Regions from separate parts of the Bradyrhizobium genosp. SA-4 str. CB756 genome, predicted to be linked through region 2. Evidence: predicted binding sites of a transcription regulator. Region 2 holds the regulator's gene; the other holds the start of a gene.
The links. Region 2 encodes HrcA, which represses chaperone genes, less so after heat shock. Its sites were predicted from a motif close to GTTAGCACTCNCNNNNNGNGAGTGCTAAC; they were not measured.
Positions count from the first base shown of each region.

Region 1 (14,785 bases), 1.1 Mb from region 2:
TCCGCGAGCGCGAGCACGCGTATCTTGCCAGCGATGCCTTCGCGCGCCTGCTGGCGGACAGCGGCGTCACGCTGGGGTGAACCCGGCGGAAAACAAGCCGCGGGTCAGCTTGTCGCATACTGAAATTTAATCCGGCCGGCACTGTTGGGGCCATAATGGAACCCTACATCTTGCTCGCGCTTGGTTTGCGCGAGGGAGATTGATCATGACGCCGCAGGAACGCCAGCTCGTTGACGAGCTTTTCGACCGGCTTTCGAAACTGGAAAATGCACCGCGCGATCCCGACGCGATCACCGCGATCTCCGACGGCCTGCGCAAGGCACCCGGCGCGATCTACGCCCTGGTGCAGACCACGTTGTTACAGGACGAAGCACTGAAGCGCGCCCATAACCGCATCCAGGAGCTGGAAGCGGCCCATGCGCCCGAGCAGCAGCAGTCCGGCGGCTTCCTGGACACCATGCGCGACACGCTGTTCGGCGGCAGCCAGTCGCACGGTTCCGTTCCGAACGTGCCGCCGCGTGAGCAGCGGCCGGTCTGGAACACCGGCCAAGCGATGCAGCAGACCCAGCCGGGCTACGGCCAGCCGCCGTATGGTCAGGCTTACGGACAAGGTCCGGGTCAGGGCCAAGCTCCGGGCTATGGCGCCCCGCCGGTCGGCGGTGGCGGCGGCTCGTTCCTCGGCACGGCGGCGGCAGCCGCGGCCGGCGTCGTCGGCGGCTCGCTGCTGCTCTCCAGCATCCGCGGCATGATGGGCGGCGGGCACCAGCAGGCCTTTGGCGACACCAACGCATTGGGCGATCGCAGCCCGTGGGGCGGTAGCAGCGACCAGTCCGGCGGCTCGCTCGCGCGCGATGCCGGCCTCAACGACGTCGGCTCGAACCGGGATTCTCGCCAGGATTCTCAGCAAGGCTTCTTCGACCAGGCCTCGAATGATCGCGACAACAACGACCAGAATTACGACGACGATCACGACGACGGCAACATGGACATGGCCGACGACAGCGATTTCGGCGGCGGCGACGATGGCGGCAGCGATTACGCGTGAGGCCGGTCTTCTCCCTCTCCCCGTTCTTACGGGGAGAGGGTTGGGGCGAGGGGCTCTCTCCGCAAAATGAGTGAGAGTTGGACTCGCGGAGACTCCCCCTCACCCGCATTGCATCTCCGATGCAATGCAGCCTCTCCCCGCAAGCGGGGAGAGGCGAAGCAAGAACATCACATCACCACGACCCTGGTGCCGACATTGACGCGGCCGTAGAGGTCGATCACGTCCTCGTTGCGCATGCGGATGCAGCCGGAGGAGACGTTGGTGCCGATGGTCCAGGGCTCGTTGGAGCCGTGGATGCGGTAGAGCGTCGAGCCGAGATACATCGCGCGGGCGCCGAGCGGGTTTTCCGGCCCGCCTTCCATGTGCCGGGGCAAATCGGGACGGCGTGCGATCATTTCCGCCGGCGGCGTCCAGTCCGGCCATTCGCGTTTTGCCGTGATCGACTTGACCCCCGACCAGGTGAAGCCGGGACGGCCGACGCCGATGCCGTAACGCATCGCCTTGCCGTTGCCTTCGACGAGGTAGAGGAACTTGTTCGGCGTATCGACCACGATCGTGCCGGCAGTTTCCTTGCCGCTATAGTCAACGATCTGTTTCTCGAATCTCGGATCGAACGGACGCTGCCGCGGATCGATCGCTTCCTGCTGGAGCGCGCCCTGCTGGTATCCGCCCTGCATCTGCGGCTCGCCCATCGGCGGCAGGCGGCGCTGGTCGTAATAGCCGGGCTGCTGCTGATAGACCGGCGCTTGCGGCGCGTAGGCCGGACCGCGGCCGGGACCGTCGCCGAACAGGAACTCGATGAAGCCGCCGCCCATGTTCGAATTGGAGGCTACGCGCACCGGCGCGGGGGGCACCTGCGGGGCGTAGAGCACCGCGGGCGGATCGTTCGGCACCGTGTTGTCGAAGGCGCTCGCGCTGTTCGCGCCGGCCAGGACGGAGCAAGCGCTGCCGAGCAGCGCGACAGACATTTTCTTGAACATCGACGTACTCTGTACTGTTTCGTCTAGATCATTTGCGTCTTGGAGAGCTGATGGCTGATCGCGCCCCTCGACGTGGTCAATAAAGAGCAAAAGCCGTTTTGTTTGGTAAACGGAAAGGCCGTTTCGATTCACCACGTCGTGCACGAGGCTGCAATTTGGCGATCAGCGTTTATTTTCGATGAATGCCGCGCGCGCATGGTTAATCGCGTCTTTGCGCGCCGCCGCGCGCGTCTGCAAACACAGTTCCGGCTGTGAACTTCGTGTTAAATCGCTTCTGCCTACAAAGACGCGTGAGTGAGGTGGGGGGAGTATCCTGATGGCTGTTCACCGCAAACGTTTTCGCGTCGAAGATATCGTCGGTGGCGAGATGCCGATTCTTGACGTAACCGAAGAGGCAGGCCCGATGCATAGCGAGATCATGGCGGAGTTGCGTGCGATCCGCGCACAGATGGCCAAGGGCGTTGTGGCTGCCCCGCTGTCCGGCAGCGCGGCCATGGCGGCGATCGACGCGTCCACGGCCCACGAGCTTTCCGAAGCCCGCACCATGCTCGAGACCTACCGCGCGCAGATCGAGCAGTGCGAGAAGCTGAAGGTCGAGCTCGACCTGATCCACGACGCCATCGACCGCACCAAGCGCGAGATCGCGACGCTGCACGGCAAGAGCTTCGACGGCGGCGAGATGGCCAAGGTCAATGGCGAGCTCGGCGCGGTCGTCGGCGGCACCGAGCAGGCGACCCAGCAGATCCTCGAAGCCGCGGAATCGATCGACCAGGCCGCCAGCGCGATGTCCAAGGTGGACTCGGCCGACCAGCAGAAGCGCCTCGCCGACGACATCCAGGAACGCGTCATCTCGATCTTCGAAGCCTGCAACTTCCAGGACCTGACCGGCCAGCGCATCAGCAAGGTCATGACCACGATGAAGTTCATCGAGCAGCACATCAATGCGATGATGGAGATCTGGGGCGGCGTCGACGCGATCAAGGCCCATGTGCCGGCGCCGGTCGACCAGCGCAGCGACGACGAGAAGCTCCTCAACGGCCCGAAGCTCGCCGGCGACGTCGGCCACGCCTCGCAGGACGACATCGACGCGCTGTTCGACTGAGCGCACCAGATACGGATAAAGCAAAACGCCGGCCCTGGGGCCGGCGTTTTTGTTTTTTGGGGATTTATCTCACGCTGTCATTCCGGGGCGGTCCGCAGGACCGAACCCGGAATCTCGAGATTCTCAGGTGCGCAAGCGCGCACCATAGTTCACGCTTCGCGTGCCCCTGAACGACAGAGGAATGATCACGCCCGCGGCGCGCAGCGGACGTAGACCATGTTGCCGTAGCGGGTGGCGGCGTCCTTGTCGATGAAGCGGGTGATCAGGACGCGGCCGTCGAAGGAGACGATCTCACGGTCCTGCTCGCCGGGGGTCGGGCCGGCCGGTCCGATATAGTTCTTGCCGCTGGGCGAGCCCTTCAGCCGCAGCTCCTGCGGGGTCGCCTGGTCGGCGAGATGCATGATCACGCCGCCGGAGGAGCCGGCGGTGATCACGTAGGGATTCTTGCACTGGGCCCTCGCCGCGGCCTCGGTGCGGGCGCGGTCGGCCGGGTTCTGGAACGAGGCGAGACCCCAGCGGCCGACGATCTCGTCGGCACGGATGCTCGCCGGCATTTCAGGACCGGTGCCGGGCTCGGCCTCGGGTGCCGGCTGGGAGGACGAGAAGGACGGTAGGCTCATGCCGCCGCCGCAGGCGCCAAGCAGCAACGCCAGGCCAGAGGCAGCGGCCAGATTGGCGACCGTGCGCGCGCGAGCTGAATTGATCATGGCATTCCCCCGAACAAGACCATGGCCGCACCCCTCCCGCAGCCAAGCGCAAAACTGCCGCCGGAGCAATGACGTCGTTTAATACGCCGGCGCCCCGACCAAGTTTCCAATGCCACCATCCTATATCCGCCTCACCAATCGCTTAACCACCTTTGCTTGACAGGATCGCGGCCAAGCCATATTCCCGGGCCACTCTTAGCACTCGGAAAGCCCGATTGCTAAGCGCTCCGTTCGATCCTCGGGAAGAGGAGGAACGGCAGCGCCGCCCCACCGACTTCACTACTTCCGAAGCGAGCCTCCAAAGGGAAACGTCATGGCTAAATCCAAATTTCGTCCGCTGCATGACCGTGTCGTGGTCAAACGTATCGACGCCGAGGAAAAGACCAAGGGCGGCATCATCATCCCGGACACCGCCAAGGAAAAGCCGTCCCAGGGCGAGGTGGTCGCCGTCGGCCCCGGCGGCCGCGACGAGACCGGCAAGCTGATTCCGATCGACCTCAAGGCGGGTGACCGCGTGCTGTTCGGCAAGTGGTCGGGCACCGAGGTCAAGATCGACAACGAAGAGCTCCTGATCATGAAGGAGTCGGACATCATGGGCGTGCTGGCCTAAGGCCATCCGCCTGAACGGCCGCTGAATACTCCATCGTCATGCCCGGGCAGAAGCGCGAAGCGCGTCTTCGCGCTAGACGACCCGGGCATCCATCATTCTTCGTACGAGGATGGATTGCCGGGTCAAGCCCGGCAATGACGAAGAGAGCGCCGCACCGCACGAAACAAGACACATCACGCAACACGAGGGATTGCAGACCATGGCTGCCAAGGACGTCAAGTTTTCCGGAGACGCGCGCGACCGCATGCTGCGCGGCGTCGATATTCTCGCCAACGCCGTCAAGGTGACGCTCGGCCCGAAGGGCCGCAACGTCGTCATCGAGAAGAGCTTCGGCGCGCCGCGCATCACCAAGGACGGCGTCACCGTCGCCAAGGAGATCGAGCTCGAGGACAAGTTCGAGAACATGGGCGCCCAGATGGTGCGTGAGGTCGCCTCCAAGACCAACGACCTCGCCGGCGACGGCACCACCACCGCGACCGTGCTGGCCCAGGCGATCGTGCGCGAAGGCGCCAAGGCGGTTGCCGCCGGCATGAACCCGATGGACCTCAAGCGCGGCATCGACAGCGCCGTCCAGGCCGTGGTCAAGGACATCGAGAAGCGCGCCAAGCCCGTCGCCGCCTCCTCCGAGGTCGCCCAGGTCGGCACCATCTCGGCCAATGGCGATGCCGCCATCGGCAAGATGATCGCCCAGGCGATGCAGAAGGTCGGCAACGAGGGTGTCATCACCGTCGAGGAGAACAAATCGCTCGACACCGAGGTGGACATCGTCGAGGGCATGAAGTTCGACCGCGGCTATCTCAGCCCCTACTTCGTCACCAATGCCGAGAAGATGACCGCCGAGCTCGAGGACGCCTACATCCTCCTGCACGAGAAGAAGCTGTCGGGCCTGCAGGCCATGCTGCCGGTGCTGGAAGCCGTGGTGCAGTCGGGCAAGCCGCTGGTGATCATCGCCGAGGACGTCGAGGGCGAGGCGCTGGCGACCCTGGTCGTCAACCGTCTCCGTGGCGGCCTCAAGGTCGCTGCCGTCAAGGCGCCGGGCTTCGGTGACCGCCGCAAGGCCATGCTGGAGGACATCGCCATCCTCACCGGCGGCCAGCTGATCTCGGAAGAGCTCGGCATCAAGCTCGAGAACGTCACGGTGAAGATGCTCGGCCGCGCCAAGAAGGTCGTGATCGACAAGGAGAACACCACGATCGTCAACGGCGCCGGCAAGAAGCCCGACATCGAGGCCCGCGTCGGCCAGATCAAGGCCCAGATCGAGGAGACAACCTCGGACTACGACCGTGAGAAGCTCCAGGAACGCCTTGCCAAGCTCGCCGGCGGCGTCGCGGTGATCCGCGTCGGTGGCGCCACCGAGATCGAGGTCAAGGAGAAGAAGGACCGCGTCGAGGACGCGCTCAACGCCACCCGCGCCGCGGTGCAGGAAGGCATCGTCCCCGGCGGCGGCGTCGCGCTGCTCCGCGCCAAGAAGGCGGTGGGCCGTCTCACCAACGCCAATGCGGACGTCCAGGCCGGCATCAACATCGTGCTGAAGGCGCTGGAAGCTCCGATCCGCCAGATCTCCGAGAACGCGGGCGTGGAAGGCTCGATCGTGGTCGGCAAGATCCTGGAGAACAAGTCCGAGACCTTCGGCTTCGACGCCCAGAACGAGGACTATGTCGACATGGTCGAGAAGGGCATCATCGATCCCGCCAAGGTGGTCCGCACCGCGCTGCAGGACGCCTCCTCCGTCGCCGGCCTGCTGGTGACCACCGAGGCCATGGTCGCCGAAATGCCGAAGAAGGAAGCTCCGCCCGCGATGCCCGCCGGCGGCGGCATGGGCGGCTTCTAAGCCCATCCTTCATTACAGCGTTACGAAGGCCGCCTCCGGGCGGCCTTCTTTTTTGCCGATCCTCTCCCTGACGCTTTGCAATTCAACCGACGGCCAAAACCAACTACGGTGGCGGCCGATTCTGTTCCTTCGAGGATTTCGGCGATGCGCGCGCTTCTGGTTTGCCCGACGATGATCTTGGCGGCTCTGCTCGCCGCCTCGCCCGAGGTCGCATCCGCCCAGATGAAACTGTCGCCGAAGGCCGCCGCGCCGGGCGGAACCGAGACGCGCTATTTCACCTCGATCGACGGGCTGATGGACGGCAATGCCGACGTGGTGCTGAAGGAAACGCGCCAGGGCAAGACGGTCACCGCGGCCGTGCTGGACGTCTGCTATCCCGTCGCGAAGAATTCCGACCGCAAGGACCGCTTCGTCGTCAATCTCCAGGTCGCCGGCCAGAACCTGACGGGCACGACGCAGAGCCTCGGCGAGAAATCGCCGGTCAGCGTCAAGCTGCTGCGCAAGCCGACCGGCGACACGTTCGAATTCCGCGGCCAGATTTCGATTGGCCAGGCCGTGACCGAGGTGACCTCGCCGGACAATTCCGATCTCAGCGAGAAGGAGTTTCTGGACAACCAGACCTCCGACGACGGCATCACGCCGCAGCCGAAGGACTTCACCGACGTCTCGCCGGAGGCGATCGCGGTCAAGGTCAAGCTGGATGCGGCGACCGAGTTCCTGAAGAGCCTGAAGGGCCAGGACATCGAGGTGACGCTGGCAAGCCTCTCGGTCGGCTGCGACGCGCTGCGCGCCGGCGAGCAGACCATCAACATGTCGGTCGATCCGGAGCGCGCGGCCGCGCTGCTGTCAAAGTTCAAGGCAATGCCCGGCGTCACCGCGGCCGGCTGGACCGCGGGGATGACCGAGATGGACCGCACCATCCGCATTCCCGCCGCCGACTGGCGCGATGGCGACAAGGTCAACCGCGACAAGCTCGCTTCGGCCCTCGCCGGCGTGCTGAGCAGGACGCTCGCGGCCAAGCCGGTGTCGCACAATTTCAACCCGGCCACCGGCAAGCTCAAGCTGGTCTTCAAGCGGCCGAACCAGGATTTCCCGGCGCTCGAGCTCACCGACACGATCGAGGTCGCAGGCCTGATCTCGCCCGACAAGCCGGGCGCCACCGACAAGCTGATGCTGTGGATCGGCAGCCCCTCGACCACCACCGCCGACGAGAGCAGCGGCGCCAAGCTCAATCTGTCGGATGACGCTTCCGCCGACGAGGAAGGCGATCAGCCCGACGACAACGGCTCGATCGAGGCGCTCGCCAAGGAGCTGAAGGGCCAGCGGTGGGACGCGGACAAGTCGGTGTGGAAGTGACGAAGTCATTCCGGGGCGCGCAAAGCGCGAACCCGGAATCTGGAGATTGTAGCGCGAGATTCCGGGTTCGACGCTGACGCGTCGCCCCGGAATGACCTGACGGTCAATTCCCGTTGGCGCGAAAGCGCAGCGGCTTCGGGCCGATCAGGGTCAGCACGTCGCCCTGGCGCTTCCAGGTTTCGACGCTGCCGAGCGCCGCGACGAGGTCGTCGTCGGCCTGGGCCTTGGCCGGCGGACAGGAGCGATCCTGGATCTGGCCGGGCACGAAGATCACGGTGTTGCCGGCGACCGAGAACTGGCCCTTGCCGCCCTTGCACCAGAGCTCCAGCACGACCTCGCCATTGTCGCCGATCTCGATGTTGGGAATCCGCTTCGAGCCGGCTTGCGGCAGCGCCTCCAGCGTCAGCTCGGTGCCGAACGGAAACCCCTCCTCGGCGCGCGCGAGGCTAGACATCGCGAGCATTGCAACCGCCGCACACACCAGCTGCTTGAACGAAACCATGACACCTCTCGACCGACCTGATTTGCGGCACCTTCTATAAGACGGCGGCGCCATTGAGAAGGTTCGCCCACACTAAAGCGCGATGAGATAGGGAAGAATCGTCATCTCGCTTTGGATTGTTGCTTGAGCATGATCTTTCGGAAAACCGCTGCGCACTTTTCCGGATCACGCTTCAGATGCAAAAATCCCCGCGGGGGGCGAACCCCGCGGGGATTTGCAGCGAAGCCGATGTCGCTACTTCAGGACCATTGCCGTGAACGGCCAGACATAGGCCTGCAGCGTCACCAGCACACCGACGAGGCAGGCCAGCACGATCGAGTGCCAGAACACGAAGCGCAGGATCGTGCCTTCGTGGCCGTACCAGTTGGTGGCGGTGGAGGCGACGACGATCGACTGCGCGTCGATCATCTTGCCCATGACGCCGCCGGACGAGTTCGCCGCCGCCATCAGCACCGGCGACAGGCCGAGCTGCTCGGAGGTGATCCTCTGGAGATTGCCGAACAGCACGTTGGAGGCGGTGTCCGATCCCGTCAGCGCCACGCCGAGCCAGCCGAGCAGCGTGCCGAAGAAGGGATAGAGCACGCCGGTCGCGGCGAAGGCGAGACCGAGCGTGGCGTCGACGCCGGACAGACGCGTCAGCGTGCCGATTGCGAGCATCGCCGAGATCGTGATCAGCGAGATCGCGCAGAGCCGGATGGTGCGACCGTACTCGGTCAGGAGCCGGCCGGGGCCGACGCCCATCAGGAAGCCGGAGATGATTGCCGCGATCAGCATGCCGGTGCCGGTGAAGGAGAGATAGGTGAAGCCGAACACGGCGGCCTCCGGCGTCGGCTTGGCCGCCACCGGCGGCACCTTGTTGATCATCTGGTGCAACTCGGGAACGGGATAGTTCCAGACGAAGATCGAGTTCGCCCAGGTCTTGAAGGCGCCGTTGCCCCAGATCAGCATTACGACGCAGACGATGATCCACGGCAGCAGTGCGCTGAAGAGCTCGCTCTGCGTCAGCGGCGTCTTGTCGAGCGGTCTCGCCGCCGCCATGGTGGCGGCCGATTCATCGTGGCCGCGCAGGGCCGGCGACAGCCAGAGCTGCCGCGGCTGCCACACGCGCAGGAACAGGATCAGCGCGCCCATCGAGATCAGCGATGCGCCGATGTCGACGATCCAGGGATTGATGAAGTTCGAGATCACGAATTGCGGGATCGCGAACGACACGCCGGTGACCAGGATCGCCGGCCAGACGTCCTTCATGCCTTTCCAGCCCGCGAACGCCCACACCACCCAGAACGGCACGATCAGCGAGAAGAACGGCAGTTGGCGGCCGACCATCGCGCCGAGGATGTAGGGATCGAGTCCGGTCACCGAGGCAAGGCCCTGGATCGGCGTGCCGAGCGCGCCGTAAGCCACCGGCGCGGTGTTGGCGATCAGCGACAGGCCGGATGCGGCGAGCGGCGAGAAGCCGAGGCCGATCAGGACGGCGCCGGTGATCGCGACCGGGGTGCCGAAGCCCGAAGCGCCCTCGAAGAAGGCACCGAACGAGAATGCGATCAGCAGCAATTGCAGCCGCCGGTCCTCGGTGACGCCGCCGACCGCGCGCTTGAGCAGCTCGAAGCGCCCGGTGGAGACCGTCACCTGGTAGAGGAAGATGACGTTGAGGACGATCCAGCCGATTGGGAAGAAGCCGGTCACGATGCCAAGGATCGAGGCCCGGATCGACATGTTCGCCGGCATGGTGAAGACGAAGATCGTGATCAGGTTGGTCACGATCACGGCGATGACGGCCGCGATATGCGCCTGGACGCGGCCGCTCGCGATCAGGACCAGCAGCGTGACGACGGGCACCGCCGCGGCGATCGTCGACAGCACCGGGCTGTGCAGCGGATCATAGATTTGATTCCACATGGTCTTCCTCCCCCACGCATGTGTTGCGGCAGGCGGCCTTGCGTGGACGGCCAAACCCGCTTGACGCTGGAAAGATAACCCCTGAGCAGGACGCGAATTCCTCGCGAAGTGCGGCGGTTCCCGTCCGCTCACAAGCTCGCGAAATCCTGGAGGCCCCCACCCCGCGCCGTTAAAGCCCATGCTAAGGTTGCGAGCCGCGACAAGCCAACGCAAATTGCAGAACTTGCGACTTTAGTCTAAGCGCAGCCAAATTCCGCATGGCCGCAGCCATTTGACTCCCGGCACTTGTGCACACCCCCCTCGAGGAGATCCTGCTCTGTGAAGAACATCAGCGCCACGCTCGCGGTCGTCTGGCGAATCGCCGGTCCGTATTTCCGATCGGAAGACAAATGGGCCGGCCGCGGCCTGCTCGGCGTCGTCATCGCGATGGAGCTGACGCTGGTGGCGATCAACGTGCTGCTCAATCAATGGCAGAACCGGTTCTACAGCGCACTCCAGGCCTACGATCTCAACGAGTTCGTCATGGAGGTCTGGATCTTCATCGGCCTTGCTTTCACCTACGTCGCAGTGGCCGTCTACAAGCTTTACCTGAACCAATGGCTCCAGATCCGCTGGCGGCGATGGCTGACGCAACACTATCTCGGCGAATGGCTCGAAGGCGCCACGCATTACCGCATGCAGCTCAAGGGCGACCCGGCCGACAACCCGGACCAGCGTATCACCGAGGACGTCAAGAACTTCGTTGAGCAAACGCTCGTCCTTGGCCTCGGTCTGCTGTCCTCGATCGTGACGCTGGCCTCGTTCGTCGTCATCCTCTGGGGTCTGTCCAACAAGGCCCCCCTGCACATCTACGGCACAGATATCGTCATCCCGGGTTTTCTGGTCTGGTGCGCGATGGTCTACGCGATCCTCGGGACGGGACTGACGCACTGGATCGGCGCTCCGCTCATCAACCTCAATTTCGAGCAGCAGCGCTATGAGGCCGACTTCCGCTTCAACCTGATCCGCGTGCGCGAAAATTCCGAGCAGATCGCGCTGTTGAAGGGTGAGAGCGCCGAGCGAGGCCATCTGCTGCACCGCTTCGGCTCCGTCATCGCCAACTGGTACGCGATCATGAGCCGGACCAAGCGCCTCACCGCCTTCACGGCGAGCTATGGTCAGGCAGCAACAATCTTTCCCTACGTCGTGGTCGCTCCGGCCTACTTCGCGAAACGCATCCAGCTCGGCGACATGATGCAGACCGGCTCGGCCTTCGGCAGCGTGCAGGATGCGCTGTCCTTCTTCGTCACGGCCTACCGCTCGCTCGCCGAATGGCGCGCCATCGTCGCCCGTCTCGACGGCTTCGAGATGTCGGTCAGCTCCGCCGCTACCATCGCCGCGCGCGAGCCGACCATCGGCGTTGCGCGGTCGAACGGCAAGGCGATCACCCTTGCGCAGTTGCTGGTGGAGCTGCCGAACGGCGAGCCGCTGGTCAGCGCCGATGCCTTCACGGTCGAGCCGGCGGAGCGGGTGCTGGTGAGTGGGCCATCCGGCGCCGGCAAGTCGACATTGTTCCGGGCGATCGCCGGCATCTGGCCATTCGGCACCGGGAGCATCGCCATTCCCGAAAAAGCCAGGCTGATGATGCTGCCGCAGCGGCCGTATTTTCCGATCGGCCCGCTCGGCGACGCTGTCATTTACCCCGCCGAGCACGGCACGGTTGCGCCCGAGAAGATCGCGGAGGCGCTCAACGCGGTCGGCATGCCGCGGCTGGCGAAACGGCTGGACGAGGACGGTCACTGGAACCGGATCCTGTCGCTCGGCGAGCAGCAGCGACTGGGGCTGGCCCGCGCGCTGCTGCATGCGCCGGACTATCTGTTCCTGGACGAGGCCACGGCGTCGCTCGACGAGCCCTCCGAGGGCCGGCTGTACCGGCTGCTCGCGGAGAGGCTGCCGCAGGCCACCATCGTCTCGATCGGCCACCGCTCGACGCTGGATGCCTTCCACACCCGCAAGGTGATGATGGTGAAGGACGGCGATATCCACGTCCTCGGCAAGGGCGGCGAGGCGGCCCAGGCGGAGACCACCGCGGCGCGCTGAGGTGGCCCCAGACAATCCCGAGGCTACGCAACCTCGACAGGACTTCGTTGCAGCCATCCTTCGAGACGCCCGCCTCCGGCGGGCTCCTCAGGATGAGGTCTGTCCTCGCGGCAAGATCCAGACCCTCATGGTGAGGAGCGCCGCCCTGCGGCGCGTCTCGAACCATGCAGGCCGAGCGCTCTCACAGACGCCATCCACGCCGCAAAGCAAAAGGGCGGCAGGTTGCCCTGCCGCCCTCGTTAAGTCGTCTCGGAAAGAACTTACTTCAGGTTGCTCATCGCCGTCAGGTCGACCGAGAGCTTGGCGACGCCAGTAGCGCTACACCAGTTGGAGCCGAACGCCGTGGCTGCGTTTGCACCGCCGTTGATCGGGGTGACGAAGCCGGGGCTGGCGTTGGTCGCCGAGAAGTCGCTGGTGAAGGCGTTGCAATTGCCCTTCGACAGGTCGGTGTCGTAGTAGCGCAGATCGAGCGTGAACACCTTGTAGGTGAAGCCGACACCGATGTTCCAGGTGTTGTAGCTGGGCTCCTTGATGCCGTTGGCATAAACGGGGTCACCCGCGATGCCGTAGAAGATGTCCGAGGTCCCGAGCCACTGACGGCCGAATTCACCCGACACGTACATGCCGACGCCGCTGGCGCCGAAGGTCGTGCTGGGCGCGGTCCACTTGGCCGTGATCGAAGAGTAGTTGCCCCAGGCGCCGAGGTTCAGGAAGTTCGGCGAGTAATACTCGTTGAAGCCGACCACCCACTGATCGTTGATGTTGATGTTCAGCTTGGCATAGACTTCGTAGAAGCTCGCGTCCTTCTTGGCGAAGTTGCCGTTGATCGGCAGGCCGATCGGGCCCACGGAGTTGTCGAGGCTGCTGCCGCAATTGCCCTGAGCGAGGGTGCCCTGCGAGCCGAAGCAGCTTCCGCCCGGATAGAGGTAGCCCCAAATACCGAAGTCGAAGGCGAACATGCCGAAGGTCGGGCGGATACCGCCGTAGATATCGACCTCAGCCGCAGCGCGGTTCGGGAACGAGATGCTCTCCGCGGACGTACCAACGTAGAGTTGGAGGTCCTTGTTGACGTTGTAGCGCGGCTCGAAATAGGCCGCGACCGACGGATTGTGGTTCGACTGGGTGACACCACGGAAGATGTAGTCGCTCATGATGCCCGCGCCGAAGGCGACATCCCAAGGATCAAAGGCGGGCGGCGGCGGAGCCTTCAATGCCTTGACCGGCATGTCTGCCGCGAAAGCCGAACCCGTCACCATTGCCAGCGCCGTTGCCAACAAAGCTACTTTCTTCATTTCGATCCCCATCACCAGTTCTACCAGCCAGTCCCCCGGAAGCCCCCCGGGGCAGACGATCTGACTTCAAAAATTCGTAACTGCGGCAATTTGGATTGGGGTCGGCAAACCGTGAAGCAAAAATCACGGGCATCTGCCGACTTTTTGGGCGTTTTGGCGATTCCACGAAAGGTTGTCAGGCTGTGTGTCTTCTCGATCACATTATTTGCATTCCAAAGTGCATTGAGCGGTCCGGGTTACTACGGAGAACCGAGCTGCAGTGATGTCTGCGCCACGAATCAAGCTGACGGCGAGAACGACCGCCGCCCCGACCAGCATGACGATGCAAAAAGGCCGCAGCATCACTGCCGCGGCCTTTGCTGTTGTCGCTCGTTGCCGTTGGGGCGGCCCCAATCTTTCGCCGAACCTTGGGACCAAGCCCAACGCCAGCCTTGCGGCCTAGCCTTGCCCGTCGGCCGGCGTCGGCTCCGCAGAAGACGAAGGCATCGCCCAGCTCGTCTCGGCGGCGGGCTCGGGAGCCGGAGCCGGCGCCACCACCGGCGCTGACGGCTTTGGCGCGGGAGCTGCCTTCGCTTTCTTCGGTGCTGCTTTCTTCGCAGCCTTCTTCGGCGCAGCCTGCTTCACAGCCTTCTTGGCCGACTTCGCAGCTTTCTTCGGCGCGGCCTTCTTCGCAGCTTTCTTGGCCGACTTCTTGGCTTTCTTGGCAGACTTCTTCGCGGACTTCTTGGCTGCTTTCCTCGCGGTCTTCTTCGCCGCTACAACCTTCTTGGCCTTTTTGGCCTTCTTGCTTTTCTTCTTCTTCGCTTTCGCCATCGTGGTCCTCCTGTTGCCGCCGAACAATGGTCGATCGGGCGTCGTTCTGCCGTCACCTGCGGACGAAAGCTCAGCCCTTGAAAGCTCAAACCTGCGCGTTCAATGCCGGCCGCGACCCGCCCGTAGCCCAATCGAGAAGCTCAATCGTGTGTACGACCGGAACTGACGTGCCACTGGCAATCTGCACCATGCAGCCGATATTGCCCGCGGCAATCATGTCCGGCTTGACGCTTGCGATGTTGGCGACCTTGCGATCGCGCAACCTGCCCGCAAGCTCGGGCTGGAGAATGTTGTAGGTCCCCGCCGAGCCGCAACACAAATGGCTCTCAGGGACATCTTTCACCACGAATCCATTCTTGGAAAGCAATTCTTTCGGAAGGCCGGTAATTTTCTGCCCGTGCTGCAGCGAACATGCGGAGTGATAAGCGACGACGATGTTGTCTTGCCGTGCAGTCGATTCCAATCCGAGGCCGGCGACGTATTCGGTGATGTCCTTGGCGAGCGCGGACACCTTGGCCGCATCGGCCGCGAACGCCGTGTCCTCGCGCAGCAGATAGCCGTAGTCCTTG
Region 1 is NZ_KI421499.1:9,155,922-9,170,706, reverse strand. Features, by position in the region: gene BRAGE_RS0144245 (ChbG/HpnK family deacetylase) at 1-80, shown strand, start outside; gene BRAGE_RS0144240 (DUF2076 domain-containing protein) at 206-1,045, shown strand; gene BRAGE_RS0144235 (L,D-transpeptidase family protein) at 1,213-2,025, opposite strand; gene BRAGE_RS0144230 (protein phosphatase CheZ) at 2,342-3,127, shown strand; gene BRAGE_RS0144225 (hypothetical protein) at 3,313-3,834, opposite strand; gene BRAGE_RS0144220 (co-chaperone GroES) at 4,148-4,444, shown strand; gene groL (chaperonin GroEL) at 4,644-6,275, shown strand; gene BRAGE_RS0144210 (hypothetical protein) at 6,420-7,631, shown strand; gene BRAGE_RS0144205 (META domain-containing protein) at 7,735-8,133, opposite strand; gene BRAGE_RS0144200 (L-lactate permease) at 8,368-10,032, opposite strand; gene BRAGE_RS0144195 (ABC transporter ATP-binding protein/permease) at 10,351-12,111, shown strand; gene BRAGE_RS0144190 (TorF family putative porin) at 12,372-13,403, opposite strand; gene BRAGE_RS0144185 (hypothetical protein) at 13,842-14,216, opposite strand; gene glcF (glycolate oxidase subunit GlcF) at 14,302-14,785, opposite strand, start outside.
Region 1: BRAGE_RS0144220 (co-chaperone GroES) is a predicted target of HrcA. The motif match lies at 4,029-4,057, and genes of this name have one in related genera.

Region 2 (14,785 bases):
AGCGCGGCCGCGGTCGGCTCGTTGATGATGCGCAGCACTTCAAGGCCCGCGATCTTGCCGGCGTCCTTGGTCGCCTGGCGCTGGGCGTCGTTGAAGTAGGCAGGAACGGTGATGACGGCCTGGTCGACCTTCTGGCCGAGATGGGCTTCCGCGGTCTCCTTCATCTTCTGCAGGATGAAAGCCGAGACCTGTGAGGGCGAGTAGGTCTGGCCGTCGGCCTCGACCCAGGCGTCGCCGTTGGAAGCCTTCACGATCTTGTACGGAACGAGCTTCTTGTCCTTCTCGACCATCGGGTCGTCGTAGCGGCGGCCGATCAGGCGCTTCACTGCGAAGAACGTACGCTCGGGATTGGTAACGGCCTGGCGCTTGGCAGGCTGGCCGACGAGGCGCTCACCGTCGTCCGTGACGGCGACGATCGAAGGCGTCGTGCGCATGCCTTCGGAATTCTCGATGACTTTGGCGTTCTTGCCATCCATTACGGCGACGCACGAGTTCGTGGTGCCGAGGTCGATCCCAATGACCTTTCCCATGGTCCTGATATCCTTCTTTTTGCGGCAGGTTGGCTGGGCCCAGAAGGCACCCGAACCGAAACCCCCTAAGATCAAACATCCGCGATATTGCGATGATTGAGGCTCATATAGGAGGGGGGGAGGGGGCCGCAAGGACCGAACGCAAGTTTCGGCCGTGAAAACATTGGGTTTTGGAAGAACATATCCGGGCTCAACCGCCCTTGCGGGTGAGGAAATATTAACAGGTCCGGCGGTCCGCCAGCCCCCGCCACCGTGATCCGCCCCGCCCTGTTACCGGCAGGCCAAACCCGCTACAAGGCGGACCGGCCGGACAGCCTCGCCACCGGGCTGCTTCGCGCGACAAAGGGCCCGATCGCCGACCATCGAACGGCCTCAATGTGAACCAATCAGAGTGCCCATGAAGCTGATCCGCCCCCTCGCTGCGCTCGCCCTCCTCGTTGCCTCGGCGCTGCCGGCCCTTGCTGCCGACGCCATTTACCCGCCCGGACTTCGTCTCGGCATGGTGCCGTTGGTCGGGCTGAACACGGCCAAAACCTTTCCGGGCTTCGAGAGCGAGGACGGCAGCGTCAAGGTGCTGATCACCGAGCTGCCGCCGGCGGCCTATGGCGAGGTCGTCAGCGCCTTCAATTCCAATCCGGCTGGCACTGGCGGCGTCAAGCAGGACAAGATCGAGACCCCCGCGGGTCTTGCCTATTTCACCACCGAAAGCGGCAAGGCGGGCGACACCCCGGTGAAGCGCTATTCGATGATCGTGCCGGGCGCCGGCTTCTCCGGCTATGTCGCGGTCCAGATTCCGGAGAACGCGACCAAGATCTACACCGACGAGGCGGTGCGGCAGATGTTTGCCAGCGCCACCACCCGCAAGCAGGTCTCGGCCGAAGAGCAGATCGCGCTGATGCCGTTCAAGATCACTGATCTGGCCGACTTCAAGGACATCCGCACGCTGGCGCCGGGCTCCAGCATCATCCTCGCCGACGGCAACGAGAGCACCGGCTATGAGCAGAAGCCGTTCATGATCCTCGGCCTGATCGGCGCCACCCCGCAAGCCGCCGACGACCGCGCCCGCTTCGCCCAGGAGGCGGCGCTCCAGATCCCCGGCGTGCGCGAGTCGCGCGTCACCATGTCGGAGCCGATCCGCATCAACGGCCAGCAGGGCTTTGAGACCCGGATCGACGGCGTCAGCGGCAAGGACAAGGTCCCGGTGACCGTGGTGCAGTGGATCCGCTTCTCGACCGGCGGCGCCTCGCTGCGCATCATCGCCAGCGCCCCGCGCGACCAGTGGCAGGCCGCCTTCACCCGCTTCCGCGCGGTGCGCGACGGGATTCAGCCAAAGGGGTAGCAACACATTCGGTGTCGTCCCCGCGAAGGCGGGGACCCATACCGCGTGATCTGGCGATCGTGATCGGTCGCAGTACCAAGCGTCTTCGCCAAACATCTCCCTGTGGTTATGGATCCCGGATCGGCGCGCGCCTGAGGGCGCGCTTGTCCGGGACGAGCGATGTTGGGGCCGGCAAGCCCAACCCCTCACCAAAGCCGGCTGCATTTTCGGGCTTCAGTTCGCTCGCGCGCGGAACTAGGCTTTGCCTCCATTGGCTCACAAGGGGAGGCGAACGATGCTGGATCGGCGACAAATCCTGGCGGCGCTTGGAACGACGGCGCTTGCTGCCCTCACTCCGACCGCACTCCTCGCAGCGGCATCGATCAAGCCGGACGACACCTCGGCGCTGCTCGTGATCGACGTGCAAAACTGCTTCCTGCCCGGCGGCAGCCTCGCGGTGAAGGAGGGCGAGCAGGTGGTGCCCGTCATCAACAAGATCGCGAAAGGTTTTGCGAATGTGGTGATGACGCAGGACTGGCACACGCCCGGCCACATCTCGTTCGCCTCGGTGCATTCCGGCAAGAAGCCGTTCGAGACCGTCGATTTGCCCTACGGCAAGCAGGTGCTGTGGCCCGACCATTGCGTGCAGGGTACCGACGGCGCGTCGCTGTCGAAGGACCTCGCGATCCCGCACGCCGAGCTCATCATCCGCAAGGGCTTTCACAAGGACGTCGACAGCTATTCGGCGTTCCTCGAAGCCGACGGCAAGACCTCCACGGGCCTCGCCGGTTATCTCAAGGGCCGCAAGATCAAGCGCGTCTTCGTTGCGGGATTGGCGACGGATTTCTGCGTCGCCTGGACCGCGCTCGACGCGCGCAAGGCTGGCTTCGAGGTCTATGTCGTGGAAGACGCCTGCCGCGGCATCGACACGCAGGGCTCGCTCGCCAAGGCCTGGGCCGATATGGCCAAGGCCGGGGTGAAGCGGATCCAGTCGGCGGATATCGCGGTGAGTGCGTAGGCTCTCACACAGTCGTTCCGGGGCGGCTCGCAGAGCCGAACCCGGAATGACGCCCGAACTCAGTTCACTTCGTTGCTGTTGGCCGCCGCCTTCGCGCCGCCCTTGGCGACACCGACCAGGGCCGGGCGCAGCACGCGCTCGCCGATGGTGTAGCCGGCCTGCACGACCTGCACCACGGTGCCCGACGGCACCGACGCATCGGGTACTTCGAACATCGCCTGCTGGAAGTTCGGATCGAACTTCTGGCCCTGCGGGTCGAACTTCTTCACGCCGTGCTTTTCCAGCGCGTTGAGCAGCGAGCGCTCGGTGAGCTCGACGCCCTCGATCAGGGAGATCAGGCCGGGATCGGCCGCGGCCCGCGCCTCGGCCGGAACGGCATCGAGCGCGCGCTGGAGATTGTCGGCGATGTCGAGCACGTCGCGGGCAAAGCCGGTGATGCCGTAGAGGCGGGCGTCGGCGACCTCCTTGGTGGTGCGCTTGCGCAAGTTCTCCATCTCGGCCAGCGTCCGCAGCATGCGGTCGCGCGCCTCGGCGGCTTCCTTCTGCAAGGTTTCGACCGAACCCGGCTCGGGATCGTCGGGCATGATGTAGGGTTTTGACACCACGGGCTCGCCGGTCGGTGCGGTCGTGTCTTCGGGTTGCCGGTCTCGATCGGTCATCGGCTCAAATCTCGAACTCGTTTCCAGGGATTGTTGGCCCGGATATCGTGCCTAAGCGGGCGAAAATCAAGCGCCCGTGATCGGCGCAAATGCCGGTCAGCCCCCCAGGAGCCGGCTGACGATGCGGGCGGCGTAGTCCACGGTCGGGATCACGCGGGCATAATTCAGCCGCGTCGGCCCGATCACGCCCAAAACGCCGACGATATGACCGGCGGCATCCCGATACGGCGAGATGATCGTCGAGGAGCCGGACAAGGAAAACAGCTTGTTCTCCGAACCGATGAAAATGCGCACGCCCTCGGCGGTCTCAGCGCGGCCCAAGAGGTCGATCACGCCGCGCTTGGTCTCGAGATCGTCGAACAACAGGCGAACCCGCTCCAGATCCTCCAGCGCGTGCAGATCCTCGAGCAGATTAGCGTGGCCGCGGACGATGAGCTGGCGATCCTCGTTCTCGCCGCCGGACCAGCTCGCGATCCCGGCGGAAATCACCTTCTGCGTCAGCTGATCGAGCTCGGCGCGGGCTTCGCCCAGCGCGGTTTCGAGCTCGAGCCGCGCTTCGGCGAGCGTGCGGCCGCGAATGCGCGCATTGAGGAAATTGCCGGCCTCGGTGATCGCCGAGGAGGGAACTCCGGGCGGTAGCGTCAGCACGCGGTTTTCGACCTGGCCGTCTTCGCCGACCAGGATCACCAGCGCCTTCTCGGGTTCCAGGCGGACGAACTCGATATGCTTCAGCCGCGCATTGGATTTCGGCGTCAGCACCACCGCGGCCGCGCGGGTCAGGCCCGACAGCCGCGTCAACGCCTGGTCCAGCGCGGCCTCGACCGACTGCGCCTGGCCGACGCTGGCAAGCTGGCTCTGGATCGACTGCCGCTCGGCCTCGTTGAGGTCGCCGACCTGCATCAGGGCGTCGACGAAGAAGCGCAGGCCGAGTTCCGTCGGCAGCCGGCCGGCGGAGGTGTGCGGAGCATAGATCAGGCCGAGCTGTTCCAGATCGGCCATGACGTTGCGGACCGAGGCCGGCGACAGCGGCAGGGCGATCAGCCGCGAAATATTGCGCGAGCCGACCGGCTCGCCGGTCGCGAGATAGCTTTCGACAATTTGACGAAAGATGTCGCGGGAACGCTCGTTGAGCTGGGCGAGGCCTGCGCGCGGCGCGATCAGATGGATCGGATCGTGTTGGGCCACAGACGGTAACTCCTCTCAGATGCTCATAATTTGTCCATCCCCGATGCGTCTGACAAGCGTGGTGTTTGCGGGCCTGGAATCAGGGGACGAAAAGGCCTTGCCGCCCACCCTCACCCCACCTACAAGCACCGCGAACAGCCCTTTTCAGTGAGTTTTTGGAGGATTTTCCATGCGGCCAAGCCGCCGTGCGCCCGACGAATTGCGCCCCGTGACGCTGGAGCGTGGCGTGGTCAAATATGCGGAAGGCTCCTGCCTCGTGAAATTCGGCGACACCCATGTGCTGGTCACGGCCACTCTGGAAGACCGGCTGCCGCCATGGCTGAAGGGCCAGGGCCGCGGCTGGGTCACCGCCGAATACGGCATGCTGCCGCGCGCGACCTCGGAACGCACCCGCCGCGAAGCCTCCGCCGGGAAACAAAGCGGCCGCACGGTCGAGATCCAGCGCCTGATCGGCCGCTCGCTTCGCACCATCGTCGATCTCGAAGCGCTCGGCGAGCGCCAGATCACGGTCGATTGCGACGTGCTCCAGGCCGACGGCGGCACCCGCACGGCCTCGATCACCGGCGCCTGGGTCGCGCTCGCCGATTGCATCAACTGGATGAAGGCGCGCAACATGATCAAGACCAACGTCATGCGCGACAACGTCGCCGCGATCTCCTGCGGCATCTACAACGGCACGCCCGTGCTCGACCTCGACTATGCCGAGGATTCCGAAGCCGAGACCGACGCCAATTTCGTCATGACCGGCGATGGCCGGATCATCGAGGTGCAGGGCACCGCGGAACGCGAACCGTTCACGCAGGACGAGTTCCTGAAGCTGATCGCCCTGGCGCAGAAAGGCATCGCGCGCCTGGTGGACTTGCAGAAACTGGCCGTGGCGTAGTCAATAAGCCATGCACCGCCGAATCACCGGAAAGCTCGTCATCGCGACCCATAATCCCGGCAAGCTCGCCGAGATGAAGGAATTGCTCGCGCCTTACGGCATCGAGGCGGTGTCGGCCGGTGAGCTCGGCTTGGGCGAGCCGGAGGAAACCGGCAACGACTTCCGCAGCAATGCCGCGATCAAGGCGATCGCGGCGGCAAAGGCGACCAACCTTCCCTCTTTCGCCGATGATTCCGGCATCGTGGTCGACACGCTCGACGGCGCGCCCGGCATCTACAGCGCGCGTTGGGCCGGACCGAGCAAGGACTTTGCCGCGGCGATGGCCCAGATCGAGCGCCTGCTCCAGGAACGTGGCGCAACCACGCCAGCGAAGCGCACCGCGCATTTCGTTTCTGCGCTCTGCGTCGCGTGGCCTGACGATCATCTCGAAGAGGTCGAGGCGCGCGTCGACGGCACGCTGGTCTGGCCGCCGCGCGGGAATGCCGGTTTTGGTTACGATCCGATGTTCCTGCCTGACGGATACGACCGCACCTTTGGCGAGATGACCAGCATCGAGAAGCACGGCCTGCCGCCGCTCGGCCTCGGCCTGTCGCACCGCGCCCGCGCCTTCGTGAAACTGGCGGAGATCTGCCTTGAGCCGCGATAGAGCGTTTTCGAGCGAAGTGGTTACCGGTTCGCGCCAGGAAAACGCGTCAAAACAAGAATCTGAAGCCTTTGGCGTCTACGTGCACTGGCCGTTCTGCCTGTCGAAGTGCCCGTATTGCGACTTCAACAGCCATGTCCGCCATGCCGCGATCGACGAGGCACGCTTTGCCTCCGCCTTCGCGCGGGAGATCGCAACGACAGCGCAGCGCGCGCCCGGCCGCAAGGTCACCTCGATCTTCCTCGGCGGCGGCACGCCGTCATTGATGCAGCCCGCAACCGTCGGCGCCGTGCTCGACGCCATCGGCAAGCACTGGACCGTCGCGAGCGACGTCGAGGTCACGCTGGAAGCGAACCCGACCAGCGTCGAAGCCACGCGCTTTGCCGGCTATCGCGCCGCCGGCGTCAACCGCGTCTCGCTCGGCGTGCAGGCGCTCGACGATGCCTCGCTGAAGGCGCTCGGCCGCCTGCACAGCGCACGCGAGGCGCTCGATGCCGTCGCCATCGCGCGCCGCTCGTTCGACCGCTATTCGTTCGACCTGATCTACGCCCGCCCCGACCAGACGCCGGCGATGTGGGCCGATGAGCTGCGGCACGCCATCGATGAAGCCGCCGAGCATCTGTCGCTCTATCAGCTCACCATCGAGGAAGGCACGCCGTTCTTCGGCCTGCACCAGGCCGGCAAGTTGAAGACGCCGGACGAGGCGGTCGCCCGCGCGCTCTACGACGTGACGCAGGAGACCTGCGACAAGCTGGGGCTGCCCGCCTACGAGATCTCCAATCACGCGCGCCGCGGCGCCGAGTGCCGGCACAATCTGGTGTACTGGCGCGGCGAGGAATATGCCGGCATCGGCCCGGGCGCACATGGCCGCCTCGATATCGACGGCGTGCGCCATGCCACCGCCACCGAGAAGCGTCCCGAAGCCTGGCTGCTCCGGGTCGAGACCAACGGCCACGGCGTCGTCACCGACGATCTCCTCAACAGCGAAGAACGCGCCGACGAATTTTTGCTGATGGGATTGCGCCTCGCCGAGGGCATTGACCCCGCGCGGTACAAGGCGCTCTCCGGCCGTCCGCTCGATGCCGGCCGCATCGCGCTGCTGCGCGAGGAGGGCGCGATCATGGTCGATGCAACGGGCCGCCTGCGCGTGACGAGCAGCGGATTCCCGGTGCTGGATGCGGTGGTCGCGGATCTCGCGGCGTAACGAGCTCTCGTAGGGTGGGCAAAGGCGCACTCGCGCTGTGCCCACCATCTCTCACTACATCACGTGAAATTCGTGGGCACGCTTCGCTTTGCCCACCCTACGGGACCGTCGTCCTGAACTACGCCCCAAAGCTCTTCGGCGAGCCCGCAACCGCCACGCCGCCGCCAGTCGTCACCTTCATCACCGCAAGTCCGCGCTCATTGGTGCCATCCGCGCGGAAGCGGAACAGGCCGTCGATGCCGGCAAAGCCCGAGGGATTGGTGAGCACGTCCGCCGAGAAGCGCGTGGTGCCCTGCGTGCGCGCGAGCGCGGCGACGAGGGCGACGGCGTCATAGGCCAGCGTCGCGGTGCGGATCGGCTCGGCGCCATATTTGGTGCGATAGCGGCCGGAGAACGCGCGAAAACCGGCCGGATCCGGCGCAGCGTAGAGGCCACCTTGCAAGTTTTGGCTGGCATAGACGCGCGGATTGTCCCACAGGCCGGTGCCGAGCAGCTGGATGTTGCGCAAATTCGCGCCGGCCGCGGTCATCGCATCGGCCACCGCGACGACGGCATCGCCGTCATCGGCAATGAACAGCGCATCGGCGCTGCCGAGCTGCTGTGCGACCGTGCGCGCCGGCGTGGCGCGATCCGCACCATATCTTTCGAATGCGACGACGCGTCCGCCGCGCCGCGGCACCGCCGCCTTCACCGCGGCCTCGACGACATTGCCATAGGCATTGTCGGGCACGAGTACGGCGACCGAGCGCTTCCCGATGCTGGCGGAGTATTCAATGATGCGGTTGACGTCGGACTCGGGGAGGAAGCTCAGCAGATACACACCGCGGCCGGCGATGCTGGAATCGGTCGAGAACGCGATCACCGAGATGTTGCGCGTGCGCGCGACCTGCGCCACCGCCGGCACCGACTGCGCGAACAGCGGCCCCAAAATGATCTCGGCACCTTCCTCGACCGCCTGCTGCGCGCCGGCCTGCGCGCCCTGCGGGGTGCCATTGTCGTCCTTGATCAGCAGCTGGATGTTCGGGTTCTGGAACTCCGCCAGCGCCATCTCGGCGGCATTGCGCATCGACTGAGCGGCAAGGCCGGCATTGCCGGCGGCCGAGAGCGGCAGGATCACGGCTACCTTGACCCCGCCGGTGCCAGCGGTGGTCGCCTGTTGCGGCGGTCCGGCCGGCTGGGCCGGCGGCGGAGAGGAGCTGCTGAAGGGATTTGAGAACTGGCTGAGGCTTTGCTGCACGCCGGCGCAGGCCGAGAGCAGGGGGGCGCCGAGCAACAGGCCGAGCGCACCCCGCCGGGTCGCCCCGGACATTCGGGGCCCCTCAACGGGAGATTTCGGATCACGCGGGCCCAGCATTGCAGCTTCTCTTCTGACCAGCGATCGCCAGCCGGTCACAACATTCATTGCCGCGACAGAAGCCGCGGATTCAGGCATATTGTCGGCAAATAGTTAACCAAAACAAAAGGATAATGACCGCTTAACACGGCCGCACCCGTAGGTCCTGGCTGTCCGCCGACCCCTCGACAGCATCAAGGCGGCGTTTCCGCCGCGAATATGACGTTGACGCTTCATACCCTCTCGCATGTGACCCGGTGGATCACATTCCCGTCCTTTCCCGCCCCCACCCCGTCGTATCTTGGGTTTGGCCGCGATCTTTTTCGGAGGACCGGTTCCCAGCCCCGGGGATCATGCCTAAGTTCGATTCATTATGCGCGCAAAGCCGGCCCCGATAAATACGCCTGAAGGCCCAGACGCCGCTCCACGCGGTTTCTCCATCGACGCCCATCGGCTCCCGGCCCCGAAGGCGGCGCCGGGCCTGTATCTGGTCGCAACCCCCATCGGCAATCTTGGCGACATCACGCTGCGCGCGCTTCAGACCCTCGCCGGCGTCGACGTCATCGCCTGCGAGGACACCCGCATTACGCGCCGCCTGACCGAGCGCTACGATATCTCCGCCCAGCTCAAGCAATATCACGAGCACAACGCCGAGGCCGCGCGCCCAAAGATCCTGGAGGCGCTTGCCGCGGGCGGCTCGGTCGCGCTGGTGTCGGACGCCGGCACGCCGCTGATCTCCGACCCCGGCTTCAAGCTGGTGCGCGAGGTCTGCGCCGCCGGCCATGCGGTCTATGCGCTGCCCGGCCCGTCCTCGGTGCTGGCCGCGCTGTCGGTCGCCGCGCTGCCGACCGATCGTTTCTTCTTCGAGGGTTTCTTGCCGGCCAAATCAGCGGCGCGAAAATCGCGCCTGGCCGAGCTCGCCCGCATCGATGCGACCCTGGTGATGTTCGAATCCGGCAATCGCGTGCAGGATACGCTGGCCGAGCTCGCCGAGATCATGGGCAGCCGCGAGGCCGCGATCTGCCGCGAGCTGACCAAGCTGCACGAGGAGATTTCGCGCGCAACGCTAGCCGAGCTGGCGCGTGACGCCGCTGGGCTGGAGACGCGCGGCGAGTTCGTGCTGGTGATCGCTCCGCCGGCGGCCGACGCCGAGGTGCTGACATCGGATGCGCTGGACGATCTCCTGCGCGAGCAGCTGGCCGCGCACAGCGTCAAGGATGCCGTTGCGCATGCGGTTGCGCTCTCGGGCCGGCCGCGCCGCGAGGTTTATGCCCGCGCGCTCGAGCTCGCCAAGGACCTGCGGGGCGGCGATGGCGAAGACTAGGGGCGACGCGGAACCGAAAGTCGCCTCGCCCGAGCGCGTCGCCGCGTTCCGCACCGGCATCTCGGCCGAAAGCCGCGCCGCCGCCTATCTCATGGCCAAGGGCTACCGCATCCTGGCAAAGCGCTACCGCACGGCGCATGGCGAGATCGATCTCGTGGCGCGCCGCCGCAATTTGATCGCCTTCATCGAGGTCAAGGCCCGCGCCAGCCTCGATGACGCCGCTTATGCGGTGACCCCGCGCCAGCAGCAGCGCATCATCGACGCCGCGCAAGGCTGGCTCGTGGCGCATCCCGAGCATGCCGAATTCGAATTGCGATTCGACGCCATGCTGATTGCGCCGCGCTCACTTCCGCGCCATGTGTTGGCGGCATTCGACGCCTCGACCTGAAAGGCAGACCATGAAACTCAACGTCGCCGTCCAGATGGACCCCATCGCCCGCATCAACATCAAGGGCGATTCGACCTTCGCGCTGCTGCTGGAGGCGCAGAAGCGCGGCCATGGCCTGTCCTATTACACCCCCGACAAGCTCTCGATGGTCGGCGACGAGATCGTGGCTCCGGTCCAGCTGCTGACCGTGCGCGACGAGCCCGGCGACCATTTCACCCTCGGCGAGCCAAGGCGCGAGGCGCTGAACGGCTTTGACGTGGTGCTGCTGCGCCAGGATCCGCCGTTCGACCTCGCCTACATCACCTCGACGCATTTCCTCGAGCGCATCCATCCGAAGACGCTGGTGGTCAACGACCCCGCCTCCGTGCGCAACGCGCCGGAAAAGCTGTTCGTGATGAACTTCCCGCAGCTGATGCCGCCGACCCTGATCTCGCGCGACCTGGACGAGATCAACGCGTTCCGCGACAAGCACGGGGCCGTCGTGATGAAGCCGCTGCACGGCCATGGCGGCGCGGCGGTGTTCCGCGTGATGCCGCAGGACATGAATTTCGGCTCGCTGTTCGACATGTTCTCGGTCACCTTCAAGGAGCCCTGGGTGATCCAGCAATTCATTCCCGAGGTGAAGCACGGCGACAAGCGCATCATCCTCGTCAATGGCGAGTTCGCCGGCGCGGTGAACCGCGTGCCGGCCACCGACGACCTCCGCTCCAACATGGTGCGCGGCGGCGCGGCCAAGGAGACCGAGCTCACGCCGCGCGAGCGCGAGATCTGCGCGACGATCGGTCCGGCGCTGCGCGAGCGCGGCCTGCTGTTCGTCGGCATCGACGTCATCAACGGCAATCTCACCGAGATCAACGTGACCTCGCCCACGGGCATCCGCGCCATCGCGCGGCTCGGCGGCCCTGATGTCGCGGCGAAGATCTGGGACGCGATCGAGCAGAAGCGAAAGAAGTAGCTTCGGAGCCTTGCGTCGCCTCCTTCAGCCGCAAAATCCCCGAGCGCGCCGGGCTGTGTCGGACGGATACAATCCAAAGGCCGCTCGGTATGACGCCGCAAACCGGCCCATGTGGGTAAAGCCCCACTTCAGCGCGACTTCACTGACCGGAAGCAGATTCTCCGGTCGCGACAGCTCGTCGTGGATCGCTTCGAGTCGAATTCTGCGCAGATAGGCGACCGGCGTCGTGCCGTGGATTCGGCGAAATCCCGATTGCAGCAACCGGCTGCTGATCCCGACATTCCCGGAAATATCGGCGATCGTCAGCGGCAGATGCAGGTTGGCCCGCATGTACTCGACGGCCCGCCTGACGTGGCGAGGCGGCGCATCCATGGGATGGCGGTTCAGGCGGTCGGTCAGCCGATGCGGAACATTTTCTAGGATCAACTGCATCGCGGCTTCCGAGAGCAGAGCACTGGCTTTCGGCGAGCGTGCAAGAATCCCGTCACGCAGGCCGGCCGTACTGGCACGAATGAGCTGAAACAGGATCTGCCCGGCACTGGTCGACAAATCGAGCTTCGGCGTCAGATCGAGATCGTCCAGGGCCGCGCTTCCGAACGTCGCAGACAGAGCCTTGGTCACCACATCCGTGTGCAATGTCAGCGTGACACTCGAATATCTTCCATCCACCGCTTCGACGCTCTGCTCCTGCAGGTTCGGAAGCGACACGATGGCCACGTCAGTGGACGTTCGCTGTACGCTCTTTCCTGCGATGAGCAATTCGGCTTTGCCGGCGTTCAGCAGGCTGATGGCGAGCTCACCCGACGATTTGCCGTATGAATAGCGCCAGTCCCAGCCTGCGGACAGCTCCGCCCGCACCACGTCCATGCCGGCGCCGACTGCAACATCCGCATGCCAACGAAATGATCCGTCGGGCTTCGGCGCGGAATGAGCGTTGATCCCATGAGGCCGAAGTATTTCGAGCAGCTCCTGAAACGACGATCCTGATCGGGCAAGAGGCGCAGCGATTATGTCTTCGAGCATGCGATATCCATCGTTCAGGGCGTCCGCGAGAGACCGCAGCACCACGCTAGCACAATTCCAGTGAACGCGGGCCGAGCGGCCGCGCTCGATATCCAATTGCCGCACGAAACATCCAGATCGCGCAATTGTACCGCGGCACGCAGGCCAGAATCCGAACGCCTCCATCCCGAATGCGACGGCGACCATGGACTTGCGGCGCGGCTGGCCTAAGTCCCCCCGACTGCCTCAAACAGGTTATGAAAACATGCTTACGAGAACATTTTGCGCGGTCGCGCTGATGGCTGTTTCGTCAATGCCGGCGCGGGCCGACAGCTGCGCAGACCACTATCAGATGAGCGGTGTTCCGCTGGTCACGGGCACGACCCACAAGGTCTGGATGATCTTCCCATCGGTCAATCCCGCCGTTGCCCTCGACAGGGTCTCCCGTGCCGTCATGGCGGAAGGCTTCGTCGACGTGAACGTCGACAAGGCGCTTGGCACGCTGACCACTCAGCAGGAGACGACCGGATCCGGGCGGCCGCAGACGCTGCGCGTCGTCGTGCGCAAGGACGTCAAAGGCAGCCGCGTCGATGCGGTCTTCATCATGCCGCCGGGACAGGTCGCTCCGGGCATCAGCAGCAACTTGTGCCGTGTGGTGGATGCAGCCGGCCAGTGAACGCCGCGTTCAAGGGAAGCGGGTGGCAGGTGCCCTGCACCCACAGCAATGAAGCAGGAAATTCGATGCGAAACGATCACATGTCAAAAATCGTCCTGATGGCCGCCGTCGGCGTCGCGCTGTTGTCGACCTCCGCGATGTCGGCGCCGTTACAGACCAATCCGGGCCTTGCTGCCACGGCGCCTGAAATGACCGAGCAGGTCTGGTGCCGTTACGGACAGTGCTATGACAACGGCGCCGGTGTGGGCGGACTGGTCGGTGGCCTCATCGGCGGCGCGATCGCAGCCGGTGCAGCCAGCGCCGCCGCGCAACAGGAAGCGGCGGCCGCCCAGCAACACGCGACCTCCTGCGCGCAACGTTATCGCTCATACGATCCGGCGACGAATACGTTCGCGGCAAAGGATGGCCGGCGCTATCCTTGCCAGTGAATCTTGAGAGCGGTGGCGTCGGCGGGCGAGATGGCGCCTGTCACGTCATGGCGCAGCATCAGCTCAAGCGCCACTAACCACCCGTTCACCATGACGCCTCGCGCCTCGTGCGAACGCAGGAGCGGCCCCGCGTGAAACTACGGGGCCGCTGGCCGACCGGATAACGCGGCGTTCACCATCTGCCCAAAACCAGCAGCGTGACCGGCGATCACATTCGACCTCGCAACACCCCTTATACTTTTCCTCCCTACTCATCGACGCAGGGGAACCCGCCAGGTGCGGTTCGAGTGCCCCGCGTAAGAGTAGAAGCGTATGAACACCGCACGCATTGTCGTTCTCGTCATCGCACTGGGCGCCGGCGGCGTCGCTGCGTATCTGGCGAGCGGCTATCAGAATACTGCCGCACCCGTCCTTCCAATCGTCGAGAAGCTGCCGACGATCGAGGTTCTGGTCGCCAAGAACGACATCCAGCTCGGTCAGGCCGTGAAGCCCGAGGACCTGGTATGGCAGGCCTGGCCGGCGGCGACCGCAAGCAGCGCTTTCATCCGTCGCGACAACAGGCCCGAGGCGCAGACCCAGCTCACCGGCTCGATCGCGCGCGTGCCGCTGATGCAGGGCGAGCCGATCCGCGAGCAGAAGCTGGTCAAGGCCGAGGGCTCCGGCTTCATGGCCGCGATCCTGCCGTCGGGCATGCGCGCCGTTTCCACCGAGATTTCCGCCGAGACCGGCGCCGGCGGATTCATCCTGCCGAACGACCGCGTCGACATCGTGCTGACCCGCCGCCTGAAGAATCCTGACGGCGGCAACAACAACGGCCCGACCGGCGGCAACGACCTCATCCTGTCCGAGGTCATCCTGACCAATATCCGCGTGCTCGCGATCGACCAGGCGCCGAAAGAAAAGGACGGCCAGAACGCCGTCGTCGGCAAGACCGTCACGCTCGAGCTCAGGCCCGACCAGGTCGCCACGCTCTCGGCCGCGCGCCAAGGCGGCACGCTGACGCTCGCGCTGCGCAGCATCGTGGATGCCAACGCCATCGACGGCACGCCTGAGGAGGCGGTCAAGCGTCCGGGCGGTGTGAACGTGATCCGTTACGGGGTGCAGGCGCGGCAGCTGACGTCACAGAAGTGATGATGGGGATAGCATGAACTACGGGGAAGATCGGATGGGCCTGCGCCTTCGGGGGAAGCGCGCGCGCTCGTCCTTAGCAGGGGCAATGCTGATGCTGGGGCTGGTCGC
Region 2 is NZ_KI421499.1:8,048,901-8,063,685, reverse strand. Features, by position in the region: gene dnaK (molecular chaperone DnaK) at 1-530, opposite strand, end outside; gene BRAGE_RS0139015 (hypothetical protein) at 928-1,869, shown strand; gene pncA (bifunctional nicotinamidase/pyrazinamidase) at 2,144-2,866, shown strand; gene grpE (nucleotide exchange factor GrpE) at 2,926-3,525, opposite strand; gene hrcA (heat-inducible transcriptional repressor HrcA) at 3,622-4,710, opposite strand; gene rph (ribonuclease PH) at 4,880-5,593, shown strand; gene rdgB (RdgB/HAM1 family non-canonical purine NTP pyrophosphatase) at 5,604-6,239, shown strand; gene hemW (radical SAM family heme chaperone HemW) at 6,256-7,440, shown strand; gene BRAGE_RS0138980 (penicillin-binding protein activator) at 7,559-8,794, opposite strand; gene rsmI (16S rRNA (cytidine(1402)-2'-O)-methyltransferase) at 9,147-10,097, shown strand; gene BRAGE_RS0138970 (YraN family protein) at 10,084-10,485, shown strand; gene gshB (glutathione synthase) at 10,496-11,440, shown strand; gene BRAGE_RS0138960 (helix-turn-helix transcriptional regulator) at 11,465-12,463, opposite strand; gene BRAGE_RS0138955 (hypothetical protein) at 12,648-13,118, shown strand; gene BRAGE_RS0138950 (BA14K family protein) at 13,115-13,546, shown strand; gene cpaB (Flp pilus assembly protein CpaB) at 13,859-14,677, shown strand; gene BRAGE_RS0138940 (type II and III secretion system protein family protein) at 14,691-14,785, shown strand, end outside.